Methylobacillus flagellatus KT: one gene and its partners. Each later gene encodes a partner of the first gene's protein in a complex. Links are inferred from orthologs where the notes say so. Each region holds a gene or a part of one and is shown on either strand. Other genes may lie near its edges. The genes, in order: dnaX, dnaN and holA.

Evidence for each region.
Region 2: the proteins of dnaX (region 1) and dnaN are in contact, whole or in part, in a cryo-EM structure (PDB 8GIZ), measured with the Escherichia coli proteins. The link is inferred for Methylobacillus flagellatus KT from one-to-one orthologs.
Region 3: the proteins of dnaX (region 1) and holA are in contact, whole or in part, in a cryo-EM structure (PDB 8GIZ), measured with the Escherichia coli proteins. The link is inferred for Methylobacillus flagellatus KT from one-to-one orthologs.

The regions. Positions count from the first base shown.
Region 1 is NC_007947.1:1,682,637-1,688,275, reverse strand. Bases 607-3,570 are described here. They hold dnaX (DNA polymerase III subunit gamma/tau), read right to left. Parts: upstream 2,966-3,570; coding sequence 1,247-2,965; downstream 607-1,246. Other genes in these bases: MFLA_RS08050 (adenylate/guanylate cyclase domain-containing protein), read left to right, coding at 3,318-3,570; MFLA_RS08065 (YbaB/EbfC family nucleoid-associated protein), read right to left, coding at 903-1,229; recR (recombination mediator RecR), read right to left, coding at 607-887. Outside these bases: MFLA_RS08075 (HAD family hydrolase), read left to right, coding at 1-244; more of recR, read right to left, coding at 288-606; more of MFLA_RS08050, read left to right, coding at 3,571-4,598; MFLA_RS08045 (methyl-accepting chemotaxis protein), read left to right, coding at 4,739-5,639. UniProt on the Escherichia coli protein: Part of the beta sliding clamp loading complex, which hydrolyzes ATP to load the beta clamp onto primed DNA to form the DNA replication pre-initiation complex.
Region 2 is NC_007947.1:250-5,767, forward strand. What follows is about bases 648-3,490. They hold dnaN (DNA polymerase III subunit beta), read left to right. Parts: upstream 648-1,438; coding sequence 1,439-2,542; downstream 2,543-3,490. Other genes in these bases: dnaA (chromosomal replication initiator protein DnaA), read left to right, coding at 648-1,209; gyrB (DNA topoisomerase (ATP-hydrolyzing) subunit B), read left to right, coding at 2,593-3,490. Also shown: more of dnaA, read left to right, coding at 1-647; more of gyrB, read left to right, coding at 3,491-4,989; MFLA_RS00020 (hypothetical protein), read right to left, coding at 5,090-5,446. UniProt on the Escherichia coli protein: Confers DNA tethering and processivity to DNA polymerases and other proteins. Acts as a clamp, forming a ring around DNA (a reaction catalyzed by the clamp-loading complex) which diffuses in an ATP-independent manner freely and bidirectionally along dsDNA.
Region 3 is NC_007947.1:2,307,114-2,312,759, reverse strand. What follows is about bases 1,415-4,385. They hold holA (DNA polymerase III subunit delta), read right to left. Parts: upstream 3,423-4,385; coding sequence 2,406-3,422; downstream 1,415-2,405. Other genes in these bases: leuS (leucine--tRNA ligase), read right to left, coding at 3,962-4,385; lptE (LPS assembly lipoprotein LptE), read right to left, coding at 3,419-3,958; MFLA_RS11040 (glutamate-5-semialdehyde dehydrogenase), read right to left, coding at 1,415-2,397. Outside these bases: bioD (dethiobiotin synthase), read left to right, coding at 1-415; nadD (nicotinate-nucleotide adenylyltransferase), read right to left, coding at 425-1,099; more of MFLA_RS11040, read right to left, coding at 1,138-1,414; more of leuS, read right to left, coding at 4,386-5,646. UniProt on the Escherichia coli protein: Part of the beta sliding clamp loading complex, which hydrolyzes ATP to load the beta clamp onto primed DNA to form the DNA replication pre-initiation complex.

The DNA of each region.
Region 1 (5,639 bases):
GGCGGCTTGTGAGCAGGCCGGTGTACTGCCAGAGGTATGTATTTATATTGGGGATGCACAACGAGATATTGCAGCCGGGATTGCAGCCGGCATGCCTACAGTCGCGGCGCTCTATGGATACCTTGACCAGGCAGACCGCCCACTCGAATGGGGCGCGGATTATGTCGTACATGAGGTAGCCGAGATAGAAACCTGCCTGGTTGCCTGGCAGCAGCGCTTGGCTGATCGCTGTGAAGAACATTAAGGCTAGCGCCCCCATCCATCCCGCCGCCCGGATCACTCATTGATCAGCGTACGTGGCGGCGCTCCAGAAGGGCCTGGGCGAGGGTGCCGCTATCCACATGCTCGATCTCTCCTCCCATGGGCAGGCCTCGCGCAATGCGGCTGACCTGGATACCTCGGGCGCGTAATAGTTCGCTGACGTAATGCGCAGTTGCTTCGCCTTCCACGGTGTAGTTCGTGGCTAGGATGACTTCTTCCACTTTGCCATCCTGGGCACGCTTGAGCAGCTTATCCAGGTGGATGTCTCGAGGACCGATGCCGTCCAACGGTGATAGCCTGCCCATGAGGACAAAATACATGCCCTGGTAGGTTTGGGTTTGTTCCAGCATCATGAGGTCGCTGGGCATTTCCACAATGCAGAGCAATGTACGGTCTCGAGCCGGAGAGGCGCAAAGTGGGCAAATCTCCTGCTCGCTGAAGTTGTTGCACAGGTTGCAATGGCTGACTACTTGCAAAGCCTGGTCCAGCGACTTGGCAAGTATGCCAGCGCCCTTGCGGTCGCGCTGCAACAAGTAGTAAGCCATGCGAAGGGCGGATTTTGGCCCTACGCCCGGCAGACAGCGTAAGGCTTCGACCAGTTGTTCCAGGGCAGGAGGGTTACGCATGCCGGCTGAGGTAAATCAGAATGGCAGTTTCATGCCAGGGGGGATTGGCAGGCCCGCCGTCAGGCTGCTCATCCGTTCCTGGGAGGTAGCCTCGGCCTTGCGCGCCGCGTCATTGAAGGCTGCCGCAATCATGTCCTCCAATAGCTCTTTGTCATCTCCCAGTACACTGTCGTCGATGCTGACACGGCGCACTTCATGGCGGCAGGTCATGGTGATCTTGACCATGCCCGAGGCTGCTTGGCCTTCGACTTCAATCTTGCCCAATTCTTCCTGGGCGCGCTTCATGTTTTCCTGCATTTGCTGGGCCTGCTTCATGAGGTTGCCCAAGCCGCCTTTCATCATGTCTGTATCCTCCGGATTTATTGAAGTGGTTTGATGCTTGATGGAATGATCTGGGCGCCGAAATCCTTGATCAGCGCTTGCACAAAGCCATCATTGTGAATTGCGTTCTCCGCATGGGCCTGCAGGGCGGCTTTTTCCTGACTCATCAACTGGGCTGGCGTATTGCCGCTGCCGCCCAGGGCGAAAGTCAGTTTGATCTTGCGGCCAAAATGCTGCTCAACGGCACTTTGCAGCTTTTCCTCATAACCCATGCCCAGCAGGTGCTTTTGCGTCGGCGGCACGGAGAATGCAATATGGTCTTCATCGAAGCTTGCTACTTCGCAATTTTGTGCCAGCGCCCGGGCCAGGCCGAGTTTCAACCTGTCCACCAATGCACGCCAATTGCCGTCGAAGCTTCGCGTGACCGCTGAGGCAGGGGCTTCTTGCGTGCTGGATGCTGCGGCGGAGAAGGCGCCTGGGCTGAGCGCTTGAGAGTCCCGAGAGGTCGCTGACTCAGGCGTGGGCTCCGGGCTGGCTTCGCGCATGTTCGGCGCAGGGATCCTGACAGCTGGTTCACTGACGGCAAGAGCGGCACTGGCGCGAGGCCGCGTGCTTTCTGCAACGGTAGAGGATGCCGCTGGCGGTGGTGCTGCCTTTGTCGAAGATGTTTGTTCTCCTGGGCGGAATGCCAGCATACGCAGCAATGCCATGGTGAACCCAGCAAACTCATCGGGCGCCAAGCCGAGATCTCGCCTGGCGAGAAGGGCAATTTGGTAATAGAGCTGTATTTCCTCTGGGCGCATGCGAGCCGCGATGTCGAGAAGAGTCTGACGGTCGGGATGGTCAATCGCAATACTATCTGGCACAGCTTGTGCAATGGCGATTTCATGCAGCAGGTTGGCAAGGTCGCTCAATGCCGCGTCGAAGGAAATCGCGCGTTCTTCCATGGCGCGCGCCTGGGCGAGCAAGGCATTGCCATCTTGGGCGAGCAGGGCGTTGAGCAGCTCGAACAGGTAAGCCTGGTCGATTGCACCCAGCATGGTACGCACCTCTTTTTCGTTGACGCTGTCGCCGCCATAGGCAATCGCCTGATCCAGCAGGGACAATGCATCACGCATACTGCCATTGGCAGAGCGGCCTATCAATTGCAGTGCAACAGGCTCGAAGGTAATGTTTTCCTGGGTCAATACATGCTGCAAGTGTGCGGCAATACCGCTGCTCGACATTTGCCGGAGGTTGAACTGAAGGCAGCGCGACAGGATGGTAACCGGGACCTTCTGCGGGTCAGTGGTGGCCAGAATAAACTTGACGTGGGCCGGGGGTTCTTCCAGCGTTTTCAACATGGCATTGAAGGCATGCCCGGTGAGCTGGTGAACTTCATCAAGCATGTAGACTTTGTAGCGGCCCTGGGTGGGGGCGTAAATGGCTTTTTCCAGCAGCGAGGTCATGTCATCAACCCCGCGGTTGGATGCGGCATCCATCTCGACATAATCGAGGAAGCTACCCTTGTCGATCGCGACGCAGGCCGTACATTGGCCGCAAGGGTTTGCGCTGACGCCGCGTTCGCAATTCAGGGATTTTGCCAGTATACGGGAGAGGGTGGTCTTGCCAACGCCGCGGGTACCCGTGAACAGGTATGCATGGTGTAGTCGCTGCTGCTGCAATGCATTGGTGAGGGCGCGCACCACATGCTCCTGACCTACCAGCTCATCAAAGGATTTTGGACGCCATTTGCGGGCAAGAACCTGATAGCTCATCGGCGTATAAACTCATTGGATGTCATGCGTTGCAGGTGCCTGCTTTGCCAGTGGCGTGCACATTTGGAACAATTGATCCGGCGCTTCCCATGCAATCAGGCGTGTCTGATTCTCTAAATTTAAGAGGCGAGCCCAACCCCCGGCACTTGCTTCAATAGTTGTGGCTGCTTCCTTCCGGACCTGACCAGGTTGGCTACTTTGCAATGCGGGGAGGCCCGCCAGACGCCATTCTAACTCAAACCTGCGGCACTCCACCAGCGCTTTCATCGGTCAAGACAAAGATAGATTAAGTACCATCCTTGCGATATATTGGGCAAAGCACAATGAATGATAACTAACAATAGAGAGCGCCATGATGCATCAGGCTGACCGTTATTTTATGCGGCTCATCCAGCCTTTCCTGGGAAACAAGCCACCAGAAATCGCCAAGGCAGTTGTACTTGGTATGGCAATCCTATCCATCCTGGTGCTGGCGGAAAGCTTGGCCTGCGTCTTCTGGATATTCACTCTTTCCAGCCTGGGGGAAGGATATGCAGTGATGGCGGCCGTGCCGTACATCTACATCATCATTTCCTATAGCAGCTTGCTGGTGTTCTACCATTTCAAGCGTTTCGATGCCTTTACCTTCACCCAACTGGTCATGCTGCTGGTGATGCCGTTCTTTATGCAATGGATCATTGGCGGGCTTCAGGCCTCTAGCGGTGTTGCTTTCTGGGCCATACTGTCGCCCGTCGGCGCACTGATGATTCTGGGCACCCGGCAGTCCACCCCCTGGTTCATCTTATTTGGGCTGCTGGCAGTGCTGTCATGGTGGCTGAACGACCAGTTTTCCATGCATGCCTTGCCGATCCCCGGGGATATCCGGGATGCATTTTTTGCGATCAATATGGCCGGGGTATCGGTCATCCTGTACATCGCAATGCGCTATTTCCAATCTGAGAAAGCGAAAGTGCTGGAAGCATTGGCGGTGGAAAAATCGCGTTCGGAGCAACTGTTGCGAAGCATATTGCCGGAGTCAGTTGCCAAGCGGCTGCATGAAACCCAGTGTGGCCGCATCGCAGATAGTCATGACGCCGTCACCATCCTGTTTGCGGATATCGTGAACTTCACCCAGATTTCGGCAGGGATGACACCTGCTGCTGTGGTTGACCTGCTCAACCATGTCTTTTCCCGCTTCGACCAGCTTGCCGCCCAGTATGGCGTGGAAAAAATCAAGACTATAGGGGATGCTTACATGGTGATTGCGGGGGCGCCCAGTCCCCGGACAGACCATGCCCACGTCATGGCGGACATGGCGCTGGAAGTGCCTGCCTTGCTCGACAAGGTTTCCAGAGAGATCGGCATGCCATTGGCAATGCGGATTGGAATGAACAGTGGTGCAGTGGTGGCCGGTATTATCGGCAACACCCGGTTCAGCTACGATTTATGGGGGGATGCTGTCAATATCGCCAGCCGTATGGAAACGACCGGGCTGCCCAACGAAATCCAAGTTTCAGCCGCTACCTATGAGCTGCTGAAGGCGGATTACTGCTTTGAGCCGCGTTGTGGTGTGGATGTCAAGGGAAAAGGCAAAGTAGTGACCTATTTGCTTAAGGGAAGGATGGACAAACATGATGTTGATGTATCAAGATGACCTGAATCCCAACAATCACGCCATTCTGCAACATTTGCTATTTGCATATTTAATTTAAATTTTTTTGCTTTTTCCTCCGTTATTGCAGTCATCCAGTGTGCGAGTTCGCGCAGCATTGGGCTCATTGACGAAGGAATAGCATGAAACAACTCCTGAAGGATATTACAGTTCACCGTATGGTGATGATCGTGCTGGTTTTCATCAGCATCCTGATCCTGACCCTTTCCGCCATAGGATTGGCTGGGATGAATGCGGCAGGGAAGGAGCTTGAGGTCAGCCACGCGACGCTCAGGCAATCCCAATCCCTAGTCTTGGCCAATGAAAATCTGCTGCGCGCCCGGCTCAGGCTGGTCAGGCAACATGATTATCTTGAGGCTGGAGACCTGAAGGCAAGCCAGGCCGAATCTCTGCATGTCCGCTCTGCAATGAAGGAGGCCGATGCCAGTTTCAATGCTTTCCTGCAGGGGGCATCATCAGTAGACATCGATGCAATTCGTCAGCTCAAAGCCCATTACATCCTGGTGCATGATGAAGTGGAGAAGCTGATTGAATTGCTTGAACAAGGCGATATTACCAAGTACAGGCAGCATAATATCAGCGTCGTTGCTGGCGCCAGTCGTCACTTCGGCAATGCGGCCCGGGAAGTCAATGGTCTGTTGGAGCAGCAAGGGCAAGCCATGCTGGAAAATGCACAGAAAAACCGCAAGCTGCTGATGGTTGCAGTGGCTTGCGTTCTCGGCGTCTGCCTAGTACTGCTGGTTCTGGCTGATCGGTATGTTGTGCATTTTGTCCGGATGCCGTTGGATCAGGTGAAAGCGTATTTCCAGAAAATTGCCGATGGGGACCTCACCTTTCCTATAGAGCCATTCGGCAAGAATTGTCCAGGGCAGATATATCCTTACCTGATCGACATGAAAGACAGTCTTGCCAAGATGGTCCGCCAGGTACGCGATAGTGTTGAGCAGATCAACAACGGCACCGCCGAAATCGCCCAGGGCAACAACGATCTTTCGCACCGTACCGAGGAGCAGGCGAGTTCGC
Region 2 (5,518 bases), 1.7 Mb from region 1 along the record:
CCTGTGCAGATCGAGCTGGCCTTGTACGATGCCAGCGAAAAGTCACCCATAACGCTCGCAAAACCCAAACCCGCTGAAGCGCCCGGCGCTGCAGCAAAAATTGAAGCTGAAATCAGCAAAGTCACGAAAACTGTCTCGCCTGCCAAACCCGCTTCAGCCGCGCCCAAAAAACCCAAAACGTTAACGGAGACCAGCGGTCTCAACCCGGCATTCCGCTTTGACAATTTTGTCACGGGCAAGGCCAATCAATTGGCTCGCGCTGCAGCAATCCAAGTAGCAGAAAACCCAGGTACTGCCTATAACCCATTGTTCATCTATGGCGGGGTCGGCTTGGGCAAGACCCATGTTCTGCAAGCGATCGGCAACCACCTGAAGTCGCAGCGACCCGATGCCAAGATCCGCTATCTGCACGCCGAACGCTATGTTTCAGATGTGGTGAAAGCCTACGAACACAAGGCTTTCGACGAATTCAAGCGCCAGTATCATTCCCTGGATCTACTGTTGATCGACGATATCCAGTTCTTCGCCAAGAAGAGCCGCACGCAGGAAGAGTTCTTCTATGCCTTCAATTCGCTGATTGAAGCCAAGAAACAAATCATCATCACCTGCGATACCTATCCCAAGGAAATCGCCGATGTCGATGAACGCCTGCGCACACGCTTCAGCTGGGGTCTGACCGTGGCAGTAGAACCGCCCGAGCTGGAAATGCGCGTCGCGATCCTGCTCAAGAAAGCAGAAGCAGCCAGGGTCACGCTGGATGAAGATGTAGCATTCTTTATTGCCAAGCAAGTGCGCTCCAGCGTTCGTGAACTCGAGGGCGCACTGAACCGCATCATCGCGATGGCCAACTTCACCGGGCATGCCATCGACGTCAGCCTGGCCAAGGAAGCCCTAAAGGATCTGATCGCTGTACGTGGCCGCCAGATCACCATCGAGAACATCCAGAAAACCGTTGCTGATTATTACAAGATCAAGGTCGCCGAGATGTACAGCAAGAAGCGCTCACGCAACTTTGCCCGTCCACGACAGATTGCCATGACACTGGCACGTGAGCTCACCAACCACAGCTTTCCTGAAATCGGCGAAGCCTTTGGCGGTAGGCACCATACCACGGTCATGCACGCTTGCGATGAAATCGAACAATTGCGGCAGAATGATCAAAACGTGGCACGCGATATCGCGGTATTGATCCAAGTCATCCGCGATTAGGAAGGGCATCAGGCCTATGGAAAGGCTGTGGGTAGAAATACAGTTTAAAAGCGTTTTTCAGAAAGCGGTAAAATAAGCCACAATCTATCCACAGCAGCGTATAACAGTTTCAAGATGGTACAGCCTCTCAAAGGTTGTTGATTTTAAATTTAAAAATGGCGTTATCAACAGAAGTTTCCGACATTATTGTTATTACCAATTTATTTTTTATATATTAGGTTTTAAAGATATGAACATCAAAATCAATCGCGATACACTGCTAAAACCTCTTTCATCCGTCAGTAGTATTGTTGAAAGACGTCATACCTTGCCTATACTCTCCAACCTGCTTCTGGAAGCCAAACAAGACAAAATCAAGCTGACAGCCACGGATCTCGAAATGCAGATTTCACTCTCTGTAGACTCAGCCGCAGGGGGTGAGCTTTCGACCACCATCTCCGCCAAGAAACTTCTCGATATTTGCCGTTCATTGCCTGAAAACGCTGAAATCACGATGGCTACCCAGGACAGCCGCATCCAGGTAAAGACCGGGAAAAGCCGTTTCAACCTGCAGACATTGCCTGCCGGTGATTATCCATTGATGACCAAGACGGAGGATGCCAGCAGTACACTCATCAAGATCGGCCAGAAATCCTTGAAACGCCTATTCAAGCAAGTCGAGTTTGCCATGGCGCAGCAAGATATCCGTTACTACCTCAATGGCTTGCTGTTCGAGGTCAACGGCAACCGCCTGAATGTCGTGGGTACCGATGGCCACAGGTTGAGTTTCACTTCCACCGAACTTGCCAGCAGCTATGAAAAACAGGAAATCATTCTGCCTCGCAAGACGGTGATCGAATTGATAAAACTGTTGGACGAAAGCGAAGATGAGGTCACAATAGAGCTTGCCAATGGCCAAGCTAATTTTGCATTTGGAGATATCCACTTGATTTCAAAGGTGATTGATGGGAAATTCCCGGATTACACCCGCGTCATCCCGACAGGACACCAGAACAGTTTTTCCGTGGATCGCACGATGATCCTACTGTCCATGCAGCGTGCTTCCATTCTTTCCAATGAAAAATACCGTGGCATTAGGATGGTGCTCTCAGCCAATAGCCTGAAATTGATCAGCACCAACAGCGAGCAGGAAGAAGCCGAAGAAGAGCTTGAAATCAGCTACGGGGGTAGCAACCTGGACATCGGCTTTAACGTCACCTATATGATCGACGTACTAAACAACTCAGATAGCGAAAGCGTGACCTTCTCCTTTGCAGATGCGAATAGCAGTTGCCTGGTGACTGTTGAAAACGACGATAACTACAAATACGTCGTCATGCCAATGAGAATTTAACTTACTGAATATTAAAATAATTTATTGTTTCACGTGAAACCTACAGGACTATGACCGATTACAATTCCGATAGTATTAAAATCCTCGAAGGCCTAGATGCAGTTCGTAAACGCCCCGGTATGTATATTGGCGATACATCCGATGGCAGCGGTTTACACCATATGGTGTTCGAGGTGCTGGATAACGCAATTGATGAAGCCCTGGCAGGTCACTGTGATGACATCAAGGTCACTATCCATCCTGATAATTCCATCAGTGTTTCCGATAATGGGCGCGGCATTCCAACCGACATCAAGGAAGACGACAAGCACGAACCCAAGCGTTCTGCCGCTGAAATCGTGATGACTGAACTGCATGCCGGGGGCAAGTTTGACCAGAATTCCTACAAGGTTTCCGGTGGTTTGCACGGGGTGGGCGTTTCTGTCGTGAACGCGCTTTCAGACTGGCTGAAATTGCGGATTTTCCGCAATGGCCAGGTCCATCAGATGGAATTCCGCCGAGGGGTGGCTGTTTCTCCACTCACCATTACCGGGACAACGGAACGGCGCGGTACCGAGGTACACTTCCTTGCGTCCACTGAAACATTCACCAATGTGGAATTTCATTTTGAAATTTTGGCAAAACGCATCCGTGAGCTTTCCTTCCTCAACAATGGTGTCAAGATCGAGTTGATCGACCAGCGCAACGGAAAATCGGAAAATTTTGCCCACTCTGGCGGCGTCAGGGGCTTTGTCGAATACATGAACCGCAGCAAGACCGTCCTGCACCCTAAGCCTTTCTATGCATCGGGTGAAAAAGACGGCATCATCGTAGAAGTCTCCATGCAATGGAACGACTCCTACAGTGAAAACGTATTGTGCTTCACCAATAACATTCCCCAGCGTGACGGTGGAACCCATTTGACCGGATTGCGTACGGCCATGACGCGCACGCTCAACAGTTATATCGAGCAGAATGATTTGGCGAAAAAGGCCAAGGTAGATACCAGCGGAGACGATATGCGGGAAGGATTGACTTGCGTATTATCCGTCAAGGTACCCGAGCCGAAATTCTCTTCCCAGACCAAGGACAAGCTCGTATCCAGTGAAGTACAGCCCGTTGTGCAGGAAGTGGTATCTGCGAAACTGGCCGAATTCCTGCTGGAAAACCCGAACGAAGCCAAGATCATCTGCAACAAGATTATCGATGCCGCCCGGGCGCGCGATGCTGCCCGCAAGGCACGTGAAATGACACGCCGCAAAGGTGCCATGGATACCATGGGCCTACCAGGCAAGCTGGCCGACTGCCAGGAAAAAGACCCAGCCCTCAGCGAACTCTACCTCGTCGAGGGAGATTCGGCGGGCGGATCAGCAAAACAGGGTCGGGACCGCAAATTCCAGGCCATTCTCCCATTGAAGGGCAAAATCCTGAATGTGGAAAAAGCACGTTTCGACAAGCTGTTGTCCTCACAGGAAATTGCGACCCTGATTACCGCATTGGGTACTGGGATCGGCAAGGCCGATTTCAATCCCGAAAAGCTGCGATACCACCGCATCATCATCATGACCGATGCCGACGTTGACGGTGCTCACATCCGAACCTTGTTGCTGACCTTCTTCTACCGCCAGATGGGCGAGCTGGTCGAACGCGGCCATGTCTATATTGCCCAGCCTCCCTTGTACAAGGTCAAGCAAGGCCGTGACGAGCGTTATCTCAAGGATGAGCAGGAACTGGACCAGTATCTTCTGCAATCCGCGCTCAAGGGGGCGGAACTGCTCAAGCAGGCCGATGGTGAAACCATCAGCGGCGAAGCACTGGCTGCCATTGCCAAACAAATGGTATTGACTGAAGCCATTATCCGCCGGCTGAGCCCCTTGTACGATGAAAGCATCCTGCGTGCATTGATCAGCCTGGGCAAGCTCGAGTTGGACACTGAAACACAAGCCGAAGCGACAGCAGCAAAGCTACGGGCCTTGCTGGGTCACACAGGCAGTGAAGTGCTGGTGACGCAGAACCAGGAAAACGGTGATTACCGTTTGGAAATCAACAAGTACATCCACGGCAACCTGCAAGCCAGCGTGATCGATAGCGATTTCATCAACAGTGGCGATTACCAGCAAATTCTTGCAACTTCCCTGACATTGCAAGGACTCGTAGGCGAAGGTGCGACTATCAAGCGGGGCGAGAAACAGCAACCGGTCAACAGCTTCAAGGAGGCCCTTGACTGGCTCATGTCCGAAGCCAAGCACGGACTCAATATCCAGCGTTACAAAGGGCTGGGCGAAATGAACCCAGAACAGTTGTGGGAAACTACCATGGATCCCGCCGTACGCCGCTTACTCAGAGTGCAGATCGATGATGCAATTGCCGCTGATGAAATCTTCACTACGTTGATGGGAGATCAGGTGGAGCCGCGCCGCGCCTTTATCGAAGGCAATGCGCTGGGTGTGAGCAATCTTGATGTTTGATTGAAGGCTGCAGAAGCTGCCGGAAAAAACGGCGCTTCTGCACGAGTGCAGTACCAGGTAAAGGTGTTCCCGCCAGTGGAGATGATAGTGGCTTATACCTTCACTTTCCGGAAAGGGAATCCAGCCATTTCAATGGTTTGGGCGAAACAACATAGGTAATGCCGCCAATATCCGACTTGAAAACAAATCCATAGTTGAATACCGCAGCATCCGGAAACCAGAATACCACTGGTTCCTGGCGGTTGATGCCGTCATAGCCATGCGCGAGTGCGGCATCATGGGCATAGTGGTAACTCGCCAGGAATGTTTCTACAGTGGGATGATCTGCCACTAGCCCATTGACTGCTGCTTCCGCCCAGTGACCGCCCAGCAGGTGTGCGGTTTCGCCTACGGTCCTGAGATAAAGCCAGCCATGGTCAATCGGGGCAATTTTGTACACATTCCATTGATCTTTCATAGGGATATTCCTGAGCCGGATAATGGGAAAAGTATCCAATATGTGGCACATTTTTACCACGGTCATTTGGCG
Region 3 (5,646 bases), 620 kb from region 1 along the record:
CAAACAGGCAGGCGTGCGGATCGATCTGGAGCCTATTGCAGCTGCCTTCAGGCGTTTGCAGGCGCAAGCGAATGTCGTGATCGTCGAGGGCGCGGGCGGTTTCTATGTGCCGTTGGATGAGCAGCATGATATGGCCGACCTTGCTGCCAAGCTTGGTTTGCCGGTGATTCTGGTGGTCGGCATGCGCCTGGGATGCATCAATCATGCATTGTTGACAGCCGAGGCGATCAGGCAACGCGGCCTGACGCTGGCTGGCTGGGTCGCGAACCAAGTGGATCCTGGGATGGCGATGCTGGAAGACAACCTGCAGACGTTGAAGCAGCGTATGCCTTCGATCTATCTAGGGTTTATTCCATGGCAGGATCAAGCAAGCACTGCTGAAGACACGGATATTGTGAGTGTATTGTGGCAGTGAGGAAGTATTTCAATACCTTGAAGTGCCGCTGTACAAATCATGCTGGCAAATAAATTCCAATACCTTGTCAGGTACTAAGTAGCGCGGTGTGCAGCCATATGCAAGAGATTCCCGGATCTTGGTCGCCGAGATGTCCAGCGCGGTGATTTCCTGCACCCATATCCCATGCTCCGCTTGAATAGGCAATTGTTGTGCGTCCGAGAGCATATGCGTCTGGAGGAATGCGTCCAATACCAGGTTGCTTGAAGGCAATGCCGCGCCAGGTCGTGTGGTCACCACAATATGCGCGAATTGCAATAGCTCCTGCCAGCGGTGCCAGCTGGTGATACCGGCAAAGGCATCCATGCCCATCAGCAGGCAGAGCCTGGCCTTGCCCTGCAATCCTTCGTGCAGGAATTGCAGGGTGTCTATGGTATAGGAGTAGCCTTGCCGCTCCAGCTCCTGCGTATCCAGCTTGAATAAGGGATTGCCGGCAATCGCGAGGGCAACCATTTCCGCGCGTTGCGTGGCAGAGGTCATGGGCTGTTCACGGTGGGGAGGCGTGGCGGAGGGGATAAAGCGGACTTCCGCCAAACCCAAGGACTCGGCCAGTTCCTGCGCCATGCGCAGGTGACCGAAGTGGATGGGATCGAAGGTGCCGCCCATCACGCCGATGAGCGGCAAGGGTGTTGCTGGAGGTGCCATGCCAAGCGTCATGCTGGTGAAATGCAGGTGTGAGGGCATCAGGCCCTGACTTCACCATCGCCCAGCACGATGTACTTGAGGCTGGTCAATCCTTCGAGACCGACCGGACCGCGGGCATGCAGCTTGTCGGTGGAAATGCCGATCTCGGCACCCAGGCCGTATTCGAAGCCATCGGCAAAGCGGGTGGAAGCGTTGACGATGACACTGCTGGAGTCCACTTCGCGCAAGAAGCGGCGCGCGTTGGTGTAGTTCTCGGTGACGATGGCCTCGGTATGCTGGGAAGAGTACTGATTGATATGGGCGATGGCTTCGTCCACATCCGCAACCACCTTCACCGAGATGATCGCGGCAAGGTATTCGGTGTAGTAGTCCTCTTCGGTGGCAGGCTTGGCCTGCGGCACCAGCGCGCGGGTTTCGCTGCAGCCGCGGATTTCCACGCCCTTGCTGATCAGCATCGCAGTTAGCGGTGGCAACGCTTCTTGCGCAATGCTGCGCGCTACCAACAGCGATTCCGCGGTGTTGCAGGTGCCGAGGCGCTGGGTCTTGGAGTTCTCCAGGATGCGCAATGCCTTGGCGAGGTCGGCGCTTTCGTCAATATAGACATGGCAATTGCCATCAAGATGTTTGATGACAGGGATGCGCGCTTCGTTGGAGATGCGCTCGATCAGGCCTTTGCCGCCGCGCGGCACAATGACGTCGACATAATCCTTCATGGTGATGAGTTCGCCGACAGCGGCGCGGTCGGTCGTCGCTACCACTTGCACTGCGCTGGCAGGCAGCGCTGCGGCAGCCAGGCCTTCATGCACGATGGCGGCCAGGGCGCGGTTGCACTGGATGGCTTCGGAGCCGCCACGCAGGATGGCGGCATTACCGGACTTGATGCAGAGGCCGGCGGCGTCGACAGTGACATTGGGGCGCGCTTCGTAGATGATGCCGATCACGCCCAAGGGCACGCGCATCTTACCAATCTGGATGCCGGATGGGCGGTATTTGAAGTCCGACATTTCCCCGATAGGGTCGGGCAGGCCGGCGATTTGCTCCAAGCCTTCCGCCATGGTGTCGATGCCTTTTTCGCTCAGCACGAGGCGGTCCAGCATGGCGGGCTCCAGGCCGTGACGGCGCGCTGCTTCCAGGTCGGCTGCGTTGGCGGCCAGCAATGTGTCGCGCTCGCGGCGGATGGCGGTGGCGATGGCGCGCAAGGCCTTGTTTTTGGTCTCGGTGTCGGCGCGCGCCATTGCGCGTGAAGCGGTGCGGGCTTCGCTGCCGAGCTGTTGCATGTAGTGTTTGATGTCTTCCATTCCTGCCTCTATTTCCTGCTGCCTATGCGCGCCAGACCGAAGCACAGGCGCGAGATTTCCAGCCATGGATCCTGGTTCAACAGGCCTTTGGCGGCTTTGTCGATTTCAGCCAGTTTTTGCAGCGCAGCCTCAAGCTGGCGCATGCTAAGACGAGAGAGCGCCCGTTTCACCAGGTTTTGCCGTTCGCCGTAAATCCTGGCTTGCTGCATGGCGCTGTTGAGATTGCCGCCGCGGCTTTCAGCATATTTTACCTTGACCAGCCCGCGCAACACCCAGGCCAGGGCGCTCATGATGGCAACCGGTTGTGCGCCTTCCTCGCGCAGGCCATGCAATATGCGCACCGCATGCTCGCTATCGCCACTCAGCACGGCATCGCCCAGTTGAAAGGCATCATAGCGCGAAACATTCAATACCGCTTCCCGCACCTTGCTGCCATCCAGCGTGCCTTCAGGGTACAGCAGGCCGAGTTTCTGGATTTCCTGGTGTGCGGCGAGCAGGTTGCCTTCAACCTGGTGGGCGAGGAATTCCAGCGTTTCCTGATCGGTATTCTGGCCCTGACCGGCAAGGCGGTTCGCGATCCATTGCGGCAAGGCCGATGGCGCGACTTCATGGAGTGCAAGCGAGACGCCGTGATTTTCCAATGCAGCAAACCAGGCGCTGTTCTTGGCGTCGCGCTCTAGCTTGGGCAGGATGACGATGGTCACTGTATCGGGGATGGCGTGTTCCGCCAGTGCGGTCAGGGCCTTGCCGCCGTCCACGCCGGGCTTGCCCGACGGAACCGCGATCTCGAGGATGCGCCGGCTGGCGAACAGGGAAATGGATTGACCGAAGGCTGCCACTTGTTGCCAGTTAAAATTGCGCTCCACAGTGAGGCGGGTGCGTTCGTCGTAGCCTGCGGCCCGCGCGGCAGCACGGATGGCATCCAGGCTCTCGCGCTGGGCCAGGGGCTCATCGCCCATGAGGACATAAAGCGGTGCCAGGCCTTGGGCCAGGTGCCGCTCCAGCTCCTGCGGCTTGATCCTCATTCCACGGTGTCGTCCAGCGAGCGTAGGTCAGGTGCGCGCGGCTTGCCTTTGGCCGGTTTGATGACCATGAGGCGGCGCAGCAATTCGCGCACAGCATCATCCTTCATGTCATTGTAGAGCCGCTCCTGCTCAAGCTGTTTGGCGAGCAACTGCGCATCGTCATAAGTGATCTCACGCCGGCCCCTGATAGTCTGCACATCGCCCCAGGTTTCACTGGAGGGATCGCGCACACGGAAATTCACGGTATAGAAAAGCTCGAATTCGCGCACCAGGCCGCGGCCGCTCAAAGAAAGAATGCGCTGTTCCTGCGACTCGCTCATGATTTCAAGGAGCAGGTCGGCCTGGTCCGGCGAACTGACGATCTTGACGCCATTCACCGTCAGCGAGCGTTTGAATGGCTTGGAGATGGAAATGGTCGGCCCCTGAATGAACAAGGTATTGAACTTGAGGTCAGCCACGCCGCGCATCTTGAAGCCGCAGGCAGTGAGCGCCAGGAGCATGGCAAGCAGAATCCAGCGGGCGATGCGCATATACATGGTTTATCCTACGACGATGTTGACGAGTTTGTTAGGCACGACGATGATCTTGCGCACGCTGCCTTCGGCCAGGTATTTCTGGATGCATTCCTGCTGCACAGCCAGGGCTTCGATCGCGGCCTTGTCCAGTGTGCGGGAAACGGTCATGCTGCCTCGCAGTTTGCCGTTGACCTGTAGCACCAGCTCGATTTCATCCTGCACCATGGCGGCCTTGTTGGCAACCGGCCAGCGGGTGTCGAGGAGCTGGGTGCCCGGGCGTAGCGCCTGCCAGAGTGCATGGCAAATGTGAGGCACAATGGGCGAAAGCAGCAATATGATATTTTCCAGTGCCTCCTGGCGGATGGCGCGCGTCGTCGCGTCATGGCCTTCGATCTTGGCATAGGCATTCATGAGCTCCATCACTGCTGCAATGGCGGTATTGAACGCATGGCGGCGCCCATAGTCATCAGTCACTTTTTCGATGGTCTGGTGCAGCTGGCGGCGGAAAGCCTTGAGCTCGGCTGAAAGGTCGCCCATGGTGAATGCCGCCACGATGCCGGATTCGACGTGGTTGGCGACAGCGGTCCACACGCGCTTGAGGAAACGATGTGCCCCCTCTACGCCGGCATCGGACCACTCCAGGCTTTGCTCGGGCGGTGCCGCGAACATCATGAACAGGCGGGCGGTGTCTGCGCCGTAATTGTCGATGAGTTCCTGCGGGTCGACCGTATTGCCCTTGGACTTCGACATTTTGCTGCCGTCCTTCAATACCATGCCCTGGGTGAGCAGCTTGGTGAATGGCTCATCATGCCGGACCAGGCCGACATCGCGCATGAGCTTGTTGAAGAAGCGTGCGTATAGCAAATGCAGGATAGCGTGTTCGATGCCGCCAATATATTGGTCGACTGGCAGCCAGTAGTTGGCACGCTCGTCCACCATGCTGCTATGGGCATCAAAGCTGGCGTAGCGCGCGAAGTACCAGGATGATTCGACAAAGGTATCCATGGTATCGGTCTCGCGCGTCGCTTTTTCGCCGCAGCTCGGGCAGGTGGTTTCGTAAAAAGCCGGATCTTTCTTGATTGGAGAGCCGACGCCATCCATGACCACGTCTTCCGGCAGGACGACGGGCAATTGCTCCGCAGGCACCGGCACTTCGCCGCAGCTTGGGCAATGCACGATGGGAATTGGGCAACCCCAATAGCGCTGGCGCGAGATGCCCCAGTCGCGCAGGCGATATTGCGTCCGCCTCTTGCCCAGGTTCTTGGCAGCCAATGCTGCGGCGATGGCGTCACTGGCCTGGCTGAAATCCAAGCCGTTGAAATCGCCCGAGTCGAACAGGATGCCGTGCTCGGTATAAGCTGCCTGCAATGGCAATTCAAGCTCCCCGTGAGCTGGCTTGATCACCGCCTTGATCGGCAACTTATACTTGCTGGCAAACTCGAAATCGCGTTCGTCGTGCGCGGGCACGGCCATGACGGCGCCTTCGCCATAGCTGATCAATACGTAGTTGGCGACCCAGACCGGCAGTTTTTCTCCGGTGATTGGATGCAGTACGAACAGGCCAGAATTCATGCCTTTTTTCTCGGCGGTGGCAAGGTCGGCTTCCGCCACGCTGCCCCGCTTGCATTCCTCGATGAAGGCTTGCAGGGCAGGATTGTCCTTGGCGGCCTGCGTCGCCAATGCGTGTTCTGCCGCAATGGCAACATAGG